Regions from separate parts of the Luteimonas dalianensis genome, predicted to be linked through region 1. Evidence: predicted binding sites of a transcription regulator. Region 1 holds the regulator's gene; each other region holds the start of a gene.
What was found. Region 1 encodes HrcA, which represses chaperone genes, less so after heat shock. Its sites were predicted from a motif close to TTNGCACTCNNNNNNNNNGAGTGCNAA; they were not measured.
Positions count from the first base shown of each region.

Region 2: groES (co-chaperone GroES) is a predicted target of HrcA. The motif match lies at 2,301-2,327, and genes of this name have one in related genera.
Region 3: rpoH (RNA polymerase sigma factor RpoH) is a predicted target of HrcA. The motif match lies at 2,944-2,970, and genes of this name have one in related genera.

Region 1 covers NZ_JBMPPO010000001.1:302,758-308,196, forward strand. Annotated here, with positions in the region: gene dnaK (molecular chaperone DnaK) at 1-746, opposite strand, end outside; gene grpE (nucleotide exchange factor GrpE) at 863-1,390, opposite strand; gene hrcA (heat-inducible transcriptional repressor HrcA) at 1,472-2,530, opposite strand; gene recN (DNA repair protein RecN) at 2,687-4,348, shown strand; gene fur (ferric iron uptake transcriptional regulator) at 4,394-4,798, opposite strand; gene ACOZ90_RS01455 (outer membrane protein assembly factor BamE) at 4,920-5,312, shown strand; gene ACOZ90_RS01460 (RnfH family protein) at 5,323-5,439, opposite strand, start outside.
Region 2 covers NZ_JBMPPO010000004.1:182,380-187,818, forward strand. Annotated here, with positions in the region: gene groL (chaperonin GroEL) at 249-1,898, opposite strand; gene groES (co-chaperone GroES) at 1,962-2,252, opposite strand; gene ACOZ90_RS07455 (AsnC family transcriptional regulator) at 2,571-3,044, opposite strand; gene ACOZ90_RS07460 (D-amino acid dehydrogenase) at 3,181-4,464, shown strand; gene alr (alanine racemase) at 4,479-5,439, shown strand, end outside.
Region 3 covers NZ_JBMPPO010000007.1:28,710-34,148, forward strand. Annotated here, with positions in the region: gene ACOZ90_RS11010 (copper resistance protein B) at 1-496, opposite strand, end outside; gene ACOZ90_RS11015 (copper resistance system multicopper oxidase) at 493-2,259, opposite strand; gene ACOZ90_RS11020 (CopL family metal-binding regulatory protein) at 2,367-2,768, opposite strand; gene rpoH (RNA polymerase sigma factor RpoH) at 2,981-3,859, shown strand; gene zupT (zinc transporter ZupT) at 3,946-4,752, opposite strand; gene tal (transaldolase) at 4,884-5,439, opposite strand, start outside.

The sequences.
Region 1 (5,439 bases):
TGGTCCTTCTGGAACTCCTCGACCAGATAGTCGATGACCCGCGCGTCGAAGTCCTCGCCGCCCAGGAAGGTGTCGCCGTTGGTGGCCAGCACCTCGAACTGCTTCTCGCCGTCGACCTCGGCGATCTCGATGATCGACACGTCGAAGGTGCCGCCGCCCAGGTCGTACACGGCGATCTTGCGGTCGCCGCCGCTCTTGTCCAGGCCGTACGCCAGCGCGGCCGCGGTTGGCTCGTTGATGATGCGCTTCACGTCCAGGCCGGCGATGCGGCCGGCGTCCTTGGTCGCCTGGCGCTGGGAGTCGTTGAAGTAGGCCGGCACGGTGATGACCGCCTCGGTGACCTTTTCGCCCAGGTAGTCCTCGGCGGTCTTCTTCATCTTCTCCAGGATGCGCGCGGACACTTCCTGCGCGGAGAGCTTCTTGCCGTCGCTGGACTGCACCCAGGCATCGCCGTTGTCGTGCTCGACGATCTTGTAGGGCACCAGGCCGATGTCCTTCTGGACTTCGGCGTCGCTGAACTTGCGGCCGATCAGGCGCTTGACCGCGAAGAAGGTGTTGTGCGGGTTGGTGACGGCCTGGCGCTTGGCCGAGGCGCCCACGAGCACCTCGCCGTCCTTGGTGTAGGCCACGATCGACGGCGTGGTGCGGTCACCCTCGCTGTTCTCGATGACCTTGGCCTTGCTGCCGTCCATGATCGCCACGCACGAGTTGGTCGTACCGAGGTCGATTCCGATGATCTTTGCCATGAGTGGGTTCCTCTGGATCCTGGTTCTGTACTGGTTTCGGGGGCGGCCGGGCCGCCGATACGCTGTATCTGGGGGCGGCTGGCGGGGGTTCAAGCACGCGCCGGCCAATTGCGCTGCTACGAGGGGGCGACCACGACCATGGCCGGACGCAGCAGGCGTTCGTTGAGCACGTAGCCCTTCTGGAACAGCTGCACCACCGCGCCCGGCGCGACGCCGGGGGCCTCGGCCACGCTCATGGCCTGGTGGTGCTGCGGGTCGAAGGCCTCGCCCGGCGCGGGCGCGACTTCCAGCAAGCCATTGGCCGCGGTCACCTTGAGCAGCTGGCGCAGGGTGGCCTCCAGGCCCGCCCGCAGCGGATCGTCACTGGCGGCGTTGGCCAGGCCGGCTTCGATGCTGTCGAACACCGGCAGCAGATCCGCCAGCAGGCGTTCGTTGGCGAAGCGGCGCGCGGACTCGACGTCGCGGGCCATGCGCTTGCGCTGGTTCTCAAGGTCGGCGCGCTCGAGCAGCGACTGCGCCCGCAGCTGCTCCAGCTCGCCCTGCAGCGCCTCGAACTGCTCGTGCAGCACCTGGCTGGCGTCGGTTTCCTGGGCCCCGCCCGGCTCCTGCCGGGGGTCCTTGTCCTGTCCGGATTCGTGGTTCATTTCTGGTCCCGTAGCGGTCGTTCTGCCGCCGTTGCACCGGCAATGGGGCCCGCCCCGGGGCAATTCAAGCCCGCTGCGGAATCAGCCCTCTCCGGCCGCGTCCAGCGCCGCCCCCAGCGCCCCGGCCGTGGCCTGGACGACGGGGATCACCCGCTCATACGCCATCCGGGTCGGCCCGATCGCGCCGAGCACGCCCAGCACCTGGCCACCGGTGCCGTAGCTGGCGGTCACCAGCGACACCCCTTCCAGCGGCGCCAGCCCGGTCTCCTCGCCAATGAAGATGCGCACCCCGGGCGCGTCCACCGTGCGCTCGAGCAGCTGCAGGATCTCGCGTTTGCGCGAAAACGCCTCGAACAGCTCGCGCAGCCGCTCCAGATCCGACAGGTCCTGCAGGCCGATCAGGCGGTTCTGGCCGGCCACCACCATGTCGTCGTCGTCACCGCCCAGCGCCTGTTCGGCCAGCTCCACGGTCTGCGCCAGCAGGCTTTCCATCTCGCTGCGGGCGGTGCGCATGTCGCGCACCAGCGCCGCGCGGATCTCGCCCAGCGGCATGCCGGCGAAATGCGCGTTGAGATAGTTGGCCACCCGCTCCAGCTCGGCCGGCCCGTAGCCGCGGCGGGTCTGGATGAGCCGGTTCTGCACTTCGTTGTCGGCGAACACCAGGATCGCCATCACCCGCTGCGCATCCACCGCCACGAAATCGATGTGGCGGAAGGCGAAGCGCTCGCGCCGGGGCACGCTGACCACGCCGACGAAGTGGGTCATCGCCGACACCAGCTCCGAGGCGCTGCCCAGCAGCGACTGGGTGCCGCCACCGGGGGCCAGCCCACCGCGCACGCGCGCGATCTCCGCCTCGGGCAGCGGCTTGAGCTGGAGCAGCGAGTCGACGAAGACCCGGTAGCCCTGTGCCGTCGGGATCCGGCCGGCCGAGGTGTGCGGGGAGGACAGGAAGCCGCTTTCCTCCAGGTCGGCGAGGATGTTGCGGATCGTCGCCGGGCTGACCTCCAGGCCCGAATGCCGGGCCAGGGTCTGCGACCCGACCGGCTCGCCGTCCTGGATGTGGCGGCCGATCAGGGTGCGCAGCAGCTGGCGCGCGCGCGGGTCGAGATCGTGTCCGGAAGGGCCCTGTGGCTGGCTCATATGATGTCCACGATATACGGCCGGCACGGCGGCTTCGCAACCGGGCACGGCCCCCGGGGGCCCGTATCGCAGGCCGTGCGACGCGGACGGCCGATGCTGGCGGCCCCCGCCACGGGCTTGGCCGCCACCGGCCCCGCGCTGCACAATCACGCCCCTATGCTGACCCATCTCACGATCCGCGATTTCGCCGTCGCCAGCGCCACCGAAATGGAGTTCGGCCCCGGCCTGACGGTGATTTCCGGGGAAACAGGCGCCGGCAAGTCGCTGCTGGTCGACGCCCTGGGCTTCCTCTCGGGCCTGCGCGCGGACAGCGGCATGGTCCGCCACGGCGCCGCCCGCGCCGAGCTGAGCGCCTTGTTCGACCTCGCCGACACCCCGGCGGCGCTGGCGTGGCTGGTCGAGCATGAATTCGACGAGGACGACGCCTGCCAGCTGCGCCGCACCCTGCGCGCCGACGGCGGCTCGCGCGCGTGGATCAACGGCCGCCCGGCCACCCTCGCCCAGCTGGGTGAACTGGCCGGCCTGCTGGTCGAGATCCACGGCCAGCACGAGCACCAGGCCCTGCTCTCGCGCGGCAGCCAGCTGGCGCTGCTGGACGCCTACGGCCGGCACCCGGCCGAGCTGTCCGAAGTGGCCGCGGCGGCACGCGCGTGGACGGCGCTGGAACAGGAGCGCGACGCGCTCTCGCGCACCGGCGACCCGGCCGAGCGGCGCGACTGGCTGCGGCACCAGCTGCAGGAGCTGGAAGGCCAGCCGCTGGAGCCGGACGCCATCCAGACACTGCTGGCCGACCATCGCCGCCACGCCCACTCGGCCGAACTGATCGATGCCTGCGACGGCGCGCTGGAGCGGATCGGCGGCGACGATTCGCTGGACGCCCAGGTACAGCGCATCCGCGCCGGGCTGGCCCGCATGCAGGAGCACGAGCCGAGGCTGGCCGAAGTCGACGCCATGCTCGAATCGGCGGGTATCCAGCTTGAAGAGGCCGCCAGCCTGCTGCAGCTGGTGCGCGACGACCTGGACGTGGATCCGGAGAGCTACCGGCAGCTGGAGCAGCGCCTTGTCCAGCTGCACGACCTGGCCCGCAAGCACCGGGTCGCCCCGGAAGCCCTGGCCGTGCGCCGCGACGAGATGGCCGCCGAGCTGGACGCGCTGGAACACGCCGATGAACGCCTGCAGGCGCTCGACCAGGAGATCCAGGCCGCCGCCGGCCGCTGGCGCAGCGCCGCCGACGCCCTGGGCAAGGCCCGCGCCCGGGCCGCGAAAACGCTCTCGCGCGACACCACCGCGCTAATCGCCGAACTGGGCATGGGCGGCGGCCGCTTCGAGGTCGAGCTCCAGGAGCAGCAGCGCGAGCGGCCCGATCCGCAGGGCGCGGAGCGGGTGGAGTTTCTGGTATCGGCCAACGCCGGCCAGCCGCCGCGGCCGCTGCGCCGGGTGGCCTCGGGCGGCGAGCTGTCGCGGATCTCGCTGGCGATCGAGGTCGCCGCGCTGGGCCTGGACGCGGTGCCGACCATGGTCTTCGACGAAGTGGATTCGGGCATCGGCGGCGCCGTGGCCGGGATCGTGGGCCGCAAGCTGCGCGCCCTGGGCCGCACCCGCCAGGTGCTGTGCGTGACCCACCTGCCCCAGGTGGCCGCGCAGGGCCATGCCCACTACCTGGTCAGCAAATCCGAAGTGGACGGCGCCACCGAGAGCACCGCCACGACGCTGGACGCCAAACAGCGCCAGGAGGAACTGGCCCGGATGCTCGGCGGCGTGGAAGTCAGCCGCGAGGCCCGCGCCGCCGCCAAACGGCTGCTCACCGACGTCGAATGAAAAAACCCGCGGGAGCGCTTCGTGCGCGCTCCTGCTGCCGGGACGTTATTTCGTCTTGCGTACGTACAGAACCAGGGAGTGATCCACCAGCTGGAAGCCGTGCTGGCGGGCGACCTCGTGCTGCAGGCGCTCGATCTCCTCGCTCTCGAACTCCTCGATCCGGCCGGTATCCACGTCCACCATGTGGTAGTGGTGGCCGCCACGATCCAGCTCGTAGACCGCGTGGCCGCCCTCGAAGTTGTGCTTGAGCACCAGGCCGGCCGCTTCGAACTGGGTCAGCACCCGGTACACCGTGGCCAGCCCGATCTCGTCCCCCTGATCCAGCAGCTGCCGGTAGATTTCCTCGGCATTGAGGTGGTGGTGGGGGGAATTCTGTTCCAGCAGCTGCAGGATCCGCACGCGCGGATGGGTCACCTTCAGTCCGGCCTTGCGCAGATCCAGCGATTCCATCAGCCCTCTCCGTCAAGAACAATCGCGCGGTCGCCATCGCGCTGAATGGTTGCCACCGGTGCAAGGTCGCGGCGGCCCGGGAAGTGTATCATCGGCGGATTCCCGAACCGCCTTCCACTGCATGCGCAAGCTCATCGTTCCCGCCCTGGCCGCACTGCTCGTCACCGGCTGCGGCATCGCCTACCGCCAGCCCATCTACCAGGGCAGCCTGCTGCAGGAATCGGCGGTCGAACAGCTGCAGGCCGGCATGGCCAAGCAGCAGGTGCTGGGGCTGCTGGGTACCCCTTCGGTCGCCGATCCGTTCCACCACGACCGCTGGGACTACACCGCCAGCCAGCGCCTGGGCCGCCGCGGCCAGGTGGAAACGAAGAACCTGACCCTGTGGTTCGAGAACGACGCGCTCGCGCGCTGGGAGGGCGACTACTTCCCCGAGCGCGACGCCGAACTGGTCAACGACGTGCGCCGCGCATTCGGCCCCAACCTGCCGCGCGAGCGCAACCAGCGCAGGCGCTGACCGCCGGGGGTCACTTCACCCGCGCCGCGCGCCGGCGCCGGGCTTCCTTCGGATCCAGCAGCAGCGGCCGCAGCAGCTCCAGGCGGTCGCCGCCGTGAACCGGCGCATCGGCGCTGACCCGTTCGCC
Region 2 (5,439 bases), on a different contig from region 1:
CACGTCGGCGCCGTCCCCGCAGCCGAGCCCCGCCGTGGCCGGGAGGCCTTTGCGCGTAAGTAAAGGAGGAGGCCGTAGCCGCAGGCGAAGGCCGGGGGACATGGAGCGCAAAGGGTTCCCGGCCGCGGCGGGGCCCGTCAGCCCACCGCGACAACAGTCACGTCTCCCACATCTGTAACGGACGTCCAAAAGAAAACCCCGCCTCGCGGCGGGGTTTTCCGTGTTGCGGTACGGCAGATGGGGCGGGATCAGAAGCCCATGCCGCCCATGCCACCCATGCCGCCCATGTCGCCGCCGCCCGGCATGGCCGGCTCTTCCTTCTTCGGAAGCTCGGCCACCATGGCTTCGGTGGTGATCATCAGGCCGGCGATCGAGGCCGCGTTCTGCAGCGCCGAGCGGGTGACCTTGGTCGGATCCAGGATGCCGAACTCGATCATGTCGCCGAACTCGCCGTTGGCGGCGTTGTAGCCGTAGTTGCCCTGGCCGTCCTTGACCTTGTTGACGATGACCGAGGGCTCCTCGCCGGCGTTGTCGACGATCTCGCGCAGCGGGGCCTCCATCGCGCGCAGGGCGATGGCGATGCCGTGGGTCTGGTCCTCGTTGGCGCCCTTGAGCTCGCCGATGGCCTGCAGCGCGCGGATCAGGGCGACGCCGCCGCCCGGCACCACACCCTCTTCAACCGCGGCGCGGGTGGCGTGCAGGGCGTCTTCGACGCGGGCCTTCTTTTCCTTCATCTCGATCTCGGTCGAAGCGCCGACCTTGATCACGGCCACGCCGCCGGCCAGCTTGGCCACGCGCTCCTGCAGCTTCTCGCGGTCGTAGTCCGAGGAGGTCTCCTCGATCTGCGCCTTGATCTGCTTGATGCGGGCCTCGATGTCGGCCACGTCGCCGGCGCCGTCGATGATGGTGGTGTTCTCCTTGGTCACCTGCACCTTCTTGGCGCGGCCCAGGTCCTGGATGGTGGCCTTTTCCAGCTGCAGGCCCACTTCCTCGGAGATCACGGTGCCACCGGTCAGCACGGCCATGTCTTCCAGCATCGCCTTGCGACGGTCGCCGAAGCCCGGGGCCTTCACGGCCACGACCTTGACGATGCCGCGGATGGTGTTGACCACCAGGGTCGCCAGGGCCTCGCCCTCGACTTCCTCGGCCACGATCAGCAGCGGCTTGCCGGCCTTGGCCACGCCTTCCAGCACCGGCAGCAGGTCGCGAACATTGGAGATCTTCTTGTCGTGCAGCAGGATGAACGGATCATCCAGCTCGGCGCTCATCGACTGCTGGTTGTTGATGAAGTACGGCGACAGGTAGCCGCGGTCGAACTGCATGCCCTCGACCACGTCCAGCTCGTTGTCCAGGCCCGAGCCCTCTTCAACGGTGATCACGCCTTCCTTGCCGACCTTCTTCATCGCGTCGGCGATGATCGAGCCGATCGACTCGTCGGAGTTGGCCGAGATGGTGCCGACCTGGGCGATCGCCTTGTCGTCGGCGGTGGGCTTGGAGATGTTCTTCAGCTCGTCCACGGCGGCGCGCACGGCCTGGTCGATGCCGCGCTTGAGGTCCATCGGGTTCATGCCCGCGGCAACCGCCTTGGAGCCCTCGCGGATCAGCGCCTGGGCCAGCACTGTGGCGGTGGTGGTGCCGTCACCGGCGCTGTCGGAGGTCTTGGAAGCGACTTCCTTGACCATCTGCGCGCCCATGTTCTCGAACTTGTCGGCCAGCTCGATCTCCTTGGCGACGGACACGCCGTCCTTGGTGATCGTGGGGGCGCCGAAGCTCTTGTCGAGCACGACGTTGCGGCCCTTGGGGCCGAGGGTGGCCTTGACGGCATTGGCGAGGGTGTTCACGCCGCGCACCATCTTCGAGCGCGCGTCCTCACCGAAACGGATTTCCTTGGCAGCCATTTGCTAACTCCGGAATGTGATGTCTTGTGATTGGGGGGATATGGGGATCGAAAGAGCCGCGGATCAGCCCAGGATCGCCAGGATGTCGTCCTCGCGGACCACCAGGTACTCGGTGCCTTCCAGCTTCACCTCGGTGCCGCTGTACTTGCCGAACAGCACCTGGTCGCCGACCTTCACCTTCGGCGCGCGCACGTCGCCGTTGTCCAGCGCCTTGCCGTCGCCGATGGCCACGACTTCGCCCTTGATGGGCTTCTCGGTCGCCGAATCCGGGATCACGATCCCGCCGGCCGACATCTTCTCTTCCTCGGTACGCTTGATGACCACGCGGTCGTAAAGCGGCTTGATATTGCTCATGTCGATCCTCGTCAAGTGATTGATCGGGTTGGAAATTGGGCGGCGATCTTAGCACTCCACCCTTGGGAGTGCCAAAGCCGCGGGCAGCAAGACCCGGCGAACCGGGCGTGACCCGAACATGGGGCCCCGATTTCCGGGTTCAAGGGCAAGCAGGGGAAATTTTCCAGCGCTGGATGGAATGTTCCACGGGCGGGCCGGCGGGGTAGCCGCAGGCGGAGGCCGGGGGACATGGAGCGAAAAGGCCTCCCGGCCGCGGCGGGGCCCTCCAGATCATCGCGCCGCACCCAAGCCAACGCAGCCTTCCCGAACCACCCCGCGTCAATCCGCCAGCGGAAGCTCCAGGGTCTCCTTCACCTCCTCCATCACGATGTAGCTCCGCGACTCGCGCACATACGGCAGCGTCAGCAGCGTGCTCCCCAGCAGCTTGCGGTACGACGCCATCTCCGAAATCCGCGCCTTGATCAGGTAGTCGAAATCCCCCGACACCAGATGGCACTCCAGCACGTGCGGCAGCTTCAGCGCCGCGCGCCGGAACTCCTCGAAGATGTCACCCGACTTGTACGCCAGGCTGATATGCACGAACACCAGCAGCGCCGCCCCCGCCGCCTCCGGGGTCACCCGCGCGTGATAGCCGGTGATCACCCCGTCGCGCTCCAGCCTTCGCACCCGCTCCGCGCACGGCGTGGTCGACAGCCCCACCCGCTCGCCCAGCTCGGTGAAAGGAATGCGCCCCTCGCGCTGCAGGATGCGCAGGATCCTGCGGTCAATCCGATCCAGCCCTCGCCTGGCCATGCAAGCCTCCTCCAAACAGCGGGAAAACAGGATTTTTCCCCGATCTGTGGATCATAAACGGGAAATATCACTGCCATATCAAAAATATACTGGCCGGCCTCCCTGCTTTGACGCGATTGCACGCGAAGACATCACCATGCGCATCCTGGTTCTCGGTTCCGGAGTCGTCGGCGTCACCAGCGCCTGGTACCTGCGCCAGGCCGGCCACGACGTCGTCGTCGTCGACCGCCAGCCCGAGCCGGCGATGGAAACCAGCTTCGCCAACGCCGGCCAGGTCTCGCCCGGCTACGCCTCGCCTTGGCCCGCCCCCGGCATCCCGCTCAAGGCCATCAAGTGGCTGCTCTCGCGCCACGCCCCGCTCGCGGTCAAGCCCACCGCCGACCCGGCCCAGTACCGCTGGATGTGGCAGATGCTGCGCAACTGCACCAGCGCCCGCTACGGCGTGAGCAAGGCGCGCATGGTGCGCCTGGCCGAATACAGCCGCCTGTGCCTGGAGCAGCTGCGCCAGGAGCAGGGCCTGCAGTACGAACAGCGCACCCTGGGCACCACCCAGCTGTTCCGCACCCAGGCCCAGCTCGACGCCGCCGCCCGCGACATCGCCATCCTCGAACAGTACGGGGTCGCCTACCAGTTGCTCGACCGCGCCGGCATCATCGGCGCCGAGCCGGCGCTGGCGAAGGTACAGGACGACCTGGTCGGCGCCCTGCGCCTGCCGGGCGATGAAACCGGCGACTGCCACCTGTTCACCGTGCAGCTGGCCGAACTGGCCGCCCGCCAGGGCGTGGAGTTCCGCCAGGGCACCGTGGAGGCGCTGCAGGCCGGCGGCGGCAAGATCTCCGGCGTGCGCATCGACGGCCGCCTGGAGAGCGCCGACCGCTACGTGCTGGCCACCGGCAGCTGGAGCGCCCCCCTGCTCGCGCCGCTGGGCATCCGCCTGCCGGTCTACCCGCTCAAGGGCTACTCGCTGACCATCCCGATCCGCGACCCCGGCATGGCGCCGATCTCCACCGTGCTGGACGAGAGCTACAAGGTCGCCATCACCCGCTTCGACGACCGCATCCGGGTCGGCGGCATGGCCGAGGTGTCCGGCTACGACATGTCGCTGCCCGAACGCCGCCGCCAGACCCTGGAGATGGTGGTGCGCAGCCTGTACCCGGAGGGCGGCGACCTGGAGGCGGCCGAGTTCTGGACAGGCCTGCGCCCGTCCACCCCCGACGGCCCGCCGGTGATCGGCGCCACCGGCTACTCCAACCTGCTGCTCAACACCGGCCACGGCACCCTGGGCTGGACGATGGCCTGCGGCTCGGGCCGCTACCTGGCCGACCTGGTCGACGGCCGCACCCCGGCGATCGATCCGGAAGGGCTGGACATCTCGCGCTACGATCGACCCTGGCCGGTGGCACCGGCCGCCTCGCACTGACCGGCTGCCCCCACATGCGTCCCGCCCTCGCCCGGATCGACCTCGACGCCCTGCGCCACAACTACCGCCACGCGCGGCGGCTGGGCGGCGGGCGCGCGTTGGCGGTGGTCAAGGCCGACGCCTACGGCCACGGCGCGGTGCGCTGCGCGCAGGCGCTTGATGGCGAGGCCGACGGCTTCGGGGTGGCCTGCATCGAGGAGGCGCTGGAGCTGCGCGAAGCGGGGATCCGCGCGCCGATCCTGCTGCTGGAAGGCTTCTTCGAGGCCACCGAACTGGCGCTGATCGAACGCCACGGGCTGTGGACGGTGATCGCCTCGCCCTGGCAGGTGGAGGCGCTGGAGCGGCACCGGCCCGGCCGCGCCTGGACAGCCTGGCTCAAGCTGGACACCGGCATGCACCGGCTGGGCCTGTCGGCAGGCGAATTCGCCGATGCCTGGCAGCGGCTGCAGGCGCTGGGATGGGTCGAAGACATGGTCGCGATGACCCACTTCGCCCGCGCCGACGAGCTTGCCCAGCCGCGCACCGCACAGCAGCTGGACGCCTTCAACACCGCTCTGGCGGCGCTGCCGCCCGGCACGCCGGCCAGCGTCGCCAATTCGGCCGGGCTGATGGCATGGCCGCGCGCGCGCCGCGACTGGGTGCGCCCGGGACTGATGCTCTACGGCACCCACATGCTCGACGCCCCGTGCGCGGCCGCCGACGCGCTGCGCCCGGTGATGCGCCTGCAGTCACGCGTGATCGCGGTGCGCGAGCTGGCCGTGGGCGAGCCGATCGGCTACGGCGGCGGCTTCGTCACCGACGTGCCCACGCGGGTGGGCGTGGTGGCGATGGGCTATGCGGATGGATACGCGCAGTACGCGCCGATGGGCACGCCGGTGCTGGTCGATGGCGCGCGCAGCCGGCTGATCGGCCGGGTCTCGATGGACATGCTGACGGTTGATCTCACCGCGCATCCGCACGCAGGGGTCGGCACGC
Region 3 (5,439 bases), on a different contig from region 1:
CCGGAAAGGCGGCGGCGCGATCGGCCTCGGTGAGTTCCGGGATCGGTTCACGCGGCTCCAGCAGGCCGGGCGGCTGGGCCGGGCGCGGGGTGCAATGCCCCATCGCCGCGTGCTCGGGCGGGCAGTCCGGATCCTCCTCCACCGGCATGACGCAGTGGCCCATGGCCGCGTGTTCCGGCGTACAGCCGGCATCGTGCCCGTGGCCGTGATGGGCGTCGTGGTCGTGGGCCGGGGGCGTGTCGTCGTCCTCGGGCATGACGCAATGGCCCATGGCGGCATGTTCCGGGGTGCAGTCGGCATCGTGTCCATGGTCGTGACGGGTGTCGTGCTCGTGTGCCGGAGGCGTGTCATCGTCCTCGGGCATGACGCAATGGCCCATCGCAGCGTGTTCCGGAGTGCAGCCGGCGTCATGCTGGCCATGTCCACCATGATGCTGCGCCCAGGCGGGAGCGCCGGCTGCGGCCAGCAGGACGAGGGAGAGCAGGGTCGTCTTCATGCCGCCTCCTCCACGCGCACTTCGCGCATCATGCCGCCGTCCATGTGGTAGAGCAGGTGGCAGTGGTAGGCCCAGCGGCCGAGTGCGTCGGCGCGCACGCGGTAGCTGCGTTTGGAGCCGGGCGGCATGTCCACCGTGTGCTTGCGTACCTTGAACGCGCCGTGCTCGTCCTCCACGTCGCTCCACATGCCGTGCAGGTGGATGGGGTGCTGCATCATGGTGTCGTTGACCAGGATGATGCGCACGCGCTCGCCGTAGTTAAGCCGCAGCGGCTCGGAGCTGGCGAAGGGGATGCCGTCGAACGACCAGGAGAACTTCTCCATGTGGCCGGTCAGGTGCAGTTCGATGTCGCGACCCGGATCGCGGCCGTCCGGATCCTCGAACAGGCTGTTGAGGTCGGCATAGGTCAGGGTGTGGCGGCCGTTGTCGCGCAGGCCGATGCCCGGATCGTCCAGGCGATGGGTCGGGGTCATGGTCTGCATGTCCACCAGCGGGTTGTTGGTTTCGCTGGCAGGGTGCGCCTGCATGTCGGCACCGCCGTGCCCGTGGTGGCCACCGTGGCCCGCGTGGGCATCGTGCCCGCCATGATCGCCATGTCCGCCGTGGCCCATGTCGTCCATCGTCAGCAGCGGACGCGGATCGACCGCGGGGATTGGTGCTTCCAGCCCCGCCTGCACCGCCAGGGTGCCGCGCGCATAGCCGGTGCGGCCCATGTCCTGGGCGAAGATGGTGAAGGCGTCCTGGCCGCTTGGCTCGACGATCACGTCGAAGGTCTCCGCCACGCCCATGCGGAACTCGTCCACCGTCACCGGATGGATGTACTGGCCGTCGGCGGCGACCACGGTCATCTTCAAGCCCGGGATGCGGATGTCGAAGTAGGTCATGTTGGCGGCGTTGATGAAGCGCAGCAGGACCTTCTCGCCGGGGCGGAACTGCCCGGTCCAGTTGCTGGCCGGGTTCGCGCCGTTCATCAGGTAGGTATAGGTGTTGGCGTTGACGTCGGACAGGTCGGTCGGCGTCATCCGCATCTGCCCCCAGGACCGGCGGTCGGCGCGGGTGGCGCGCCAGCCATCGCGGCGCACGTCGCGGAAGAAATCGCCGATCGTGGGCATGTAGTAGTTGTCGTAATGGGAGTTCTTCTTCAGCCGCCGGAACAGCGCGTCCGGGGTCAGGTCGGTCCAGTCCGACAGCAGCACCACGTGCTCGCGGTCCCAGTGGTAGGGCGGCGGCTCGATCGGGTCGATGATCATCGGCCCGTACAGGCCGGCCTGCTCCTGGTGCAGCGAATGGCTGTGGTACCAGTAGGTGCCCGACTGCCTGAGCTGGAAGCGGTACAGGTACGACTCGCCCGGATAGATGCCGTCGAAGCTCATGCCCGGCACCCCGTCCATGTTCGCCGGCAGCAGGATGCCGTGCCAGTGGATCGAGGTCTGGGTATGCCCGGGCAGGTGGTTGGAGACGCGGATGGTGACCGTGTCGCCCTCGCGCCAGCGCAGCAGCGGGGCAGGCAGGCTGTTGTTGACGGTGATCGCCGGGCGGGTGCGGCCGGTGAAATTGACCGTGCTCGCGCCGACGCCGAGCTGCAGGTCGGTGGCGGTCAGCACGCCGCCCGGGCTGGCATGGCCGGAGCCGGCGGCGTGGGCCGGGTTGCGCAGCAGGCCGGTGGAAAGCGCCACGCCGCCCAGGGCCAGGCCCTGCACGAACATGCGACGCGACGGGGACACCGGCATCTGCGCCGGTGGGCTGTGTCGTCTGGAAGTCATCTGGTTGTCCTCGCTGCGGCGCCTGTGCGGCGACCGCTTTCGATCATTGGTTCGGAGCGCGCATGCCCTGCAAGGCACACGTTGCGTCGTCCGCCAGTGGCGGAGGCTCAGGCGATCGGGGGACGGATCGGTGGGGACGACGGGGTGGCAGGCGGCGCCGATGCGGCTTCGGGCAGCAGCATGCTCGAGATGGCCGGGGCCGGGAACTGTGCCTGGGCGCCGAACACCGCATTGCACGAGTGCAGGCAAAGTGTCAGGCACAGCTTCAGGCAGGTCTCGTCGCCGTGCATGTCGTGGCCTTCATGGCCGGAGCTCTCGGTGTCCTGGCTGGCATGTTCGCCATGGCAATCATCCTCCCCGGCAACCGGGTCAACCACGGCAGCGCCTGCCTGCGTTTGCACTGTCCCCATGTCCATGCCCGCCGCCATGCGGACCTGCGCCATCAGCGATCCCGTGCCGCCAAGCAGCAGGGTGAGGGACAGCAGCAGGAGCAGGAGTCGGTTGGCCACGAAACGGGGCGTGCGGATGGCGCGCCGGGACTGCGGGCGGGGAGTGCGAGCATAGCGCAAGGTCGCTGTTCCCGCCGGACCAGATACAATGGGCTGGCTCCAGGGTTCAAATAAAATCAATGGGTTGCGTTAATCATGTTCCATGAATGGAACGGAAAAGGAACTTTTCACCGGCTTAGCAGTCACATATGGACACTGCTAAAATGATGCCCATGACACAGACCATGACCTCCCACGCCCTGGTTTCCAACAGCCTCCCGGTGCCGAGCCCGATCGGCTCGCTCGATGCGTACATCGGCGCCGTCTACCAGATCCCGGTGCTCTCGGCCGAGGACGAGCAGGCGCTCGCCCACCGCTACCGTGACCAGGAAGACCTGGACGCGGCCCAGGAGCTGGTGCATTCGCACCTGCGCTTCGTGGTTCACGTGGCCCGCGGCTACATGGGCTACGGCCTGCCGCTGGGCGACCTGGTGCAGGAAGGCAACATCGGCCTGATGAAGGCCGTCAAGCGCTTCGACCCCGCGGTCGGCGTGCGCCTGGTCTCGTTCGCGGTGCACTGGATCCGCGCCGAGATGCACGAGTACATCCTCAAGAACTGGCGCATCGTGAAGGTCGCCACCACCAAGGCCCAGCGCAAGCTGTTCTTCAACCTGCGCAAGAGCAAGAAGCGCCTGGGCTGGCTGAACGCCGAAGAGGTGAGCACGGTGGCGCGCGAGCTCAACGTGCCCGAGCGCGAGGTGCTGGAGATGGAGTCGCGCCTGTCCGGCCGCGACATCGGCTTCGACGCGCCGGTGGACGATGACAGCGAGCGGATCCCGCCGGCCCCGGAGGCCTATCTCGTCTCCGAGGAGGGCGACCCGGCCGTGGCCTACGAGCGCGAGGATCGCAGGGATCACCGCCTGGAGCTGCTGCGCGAGGGCCTGGCCGAACTGGACGATCGCTCGCGCGACATCATCCAGCGCCGCTGGCTCAACCCGGACAGCAAGGACACGCTGCAGGAACTGGCCGACGAGTACGGCGTGTCCGCCGAGCGCATCCGCCAGGTGGAAGCCAACGCGCTGAAGAAGATGCGCGGCCTGATCGCCGCCTGACCCGCGGCACCCGGCAACACCCGAACGGCCCGGCATCCCCGGGCCGTTTGCATTCTGCAGGCCGCCGGCGCCCCGGCGCGGCGCAGCTACCAGTTGAACAGGACGAGGCTGATGGCCATCGTCGCCATGCCCACCACCAGGCCGTACACGGTCTCGTGGCCCTTGGCGTAGCGCTTGGCCGCGGGCAGCAGTTCGTCCAGGGCCAGGAACACCATCACCCCGGCGATGATCCCGAAGACCGCGCCGAACAGGGCGTTGGACATGAACGGCCCCAGCAGCGTGTAGCCCACCAGCGCGCCCAGCGGCTCGGCCATGCCCGACAGCATGCACGCGGCGAAGGCATAGCCCTTGTTGCCGGTGGCGTAGTACACCGGCACCGCGATGGCGATGCCTTCGGGGATGTTGTGGATGGCGATGGCGAACGCCAGCGCCAGGCCCAGGTTGGGATCGGCCAGGGTGGCGAAGAACGTCGCCAGGCCCTCGGGCAGGTTGTGCGCGGTGATCGCCGCGGCGGTCAGCAGCCCGACCCGCTTGATGTACTCGCGGTTGTGCTCGCGGAAGAACGGATCGTCGGTTTCCAGCCGCTGGTGCGGGTTGGGGATCAGCCGGTCGATGGCGCCGATCAGCAGCACGCCGGCCAGGAAGGCGAAGGTGCCATAGGCGAAGCCGCGCTCGCCGAAATCGGCCGCGAACGCGTCCACCGACTTGCCCAGGATGTCGGTCAGCGAGACGTACACCATCGCGCCGCCGGCGAACGCCAGGCCGAAGGCGAGCATGCGCGCGTTGGGCGTCCTGGTGGTGAACACCAGCAGCCCGCCCAGGCCGGTGGCCAGGCCCGCCGCGGTGGTGACCGCGAGGGCGAACAGGACGCTGCTGGTGAATAGTTCGGACATGCCGTGGCCAGGTCAGGGGGCACCGGCCGCGAGCCGACGATGACCGCTCCGGCCACAGGGGCATGCTACCCAAACCGGCCGCCACGGTGCCATCCACCGGGCCGGGCGTCGCCCGCTTGCAGGCAAGGCAGTCAGGCCAGGCGCCCGGCCAGCATCTCTTCGAGCTTGCGCTGGTCGGCCGCAAAGCGGCGGATGCCGTCGGCGAGCTTGTCGGTGGCCATGGCGTCTTCGTTGTGCTGCCAGCGGAAGTCCGCTTCGCCCATGACCGCCGGCGCCTGGGCGCGCTGGCCGTCGTCGACCAGCCCGCGTTCGACCGCGGCGTCCGCGGACTCCAGCTCGCCCAGCAGTTCGGGCGAGATCGTCAGCCGGTCGCAGCCGGCCAGCGCCAGCACCTGGCCGGTGTTGCGGAAGCTGGCGCCCATCACCACGGTGTCGTAGCCGTGGCGCTTGTACCAGTTCCAGATCCGGGTGACCGACTGCACGCCGGGGTCGTCCTGCGGCGTGGCCGGCCTGTCGGCGCCATTGGCCAGGTGCCAGTCGAGGATCCGGCCGACGAAGGGCGAGATCAGGAACACCCCGGCCTCGGCGCAGGCCAGCGCCTGGGCGAAGGAGAACAGCAGGGTCAGGTTGCAGTGGATGCCCTCGCGCTCCAGCAGCTCGGCGGCGCGGATGCCTTCCCAGGTGGAG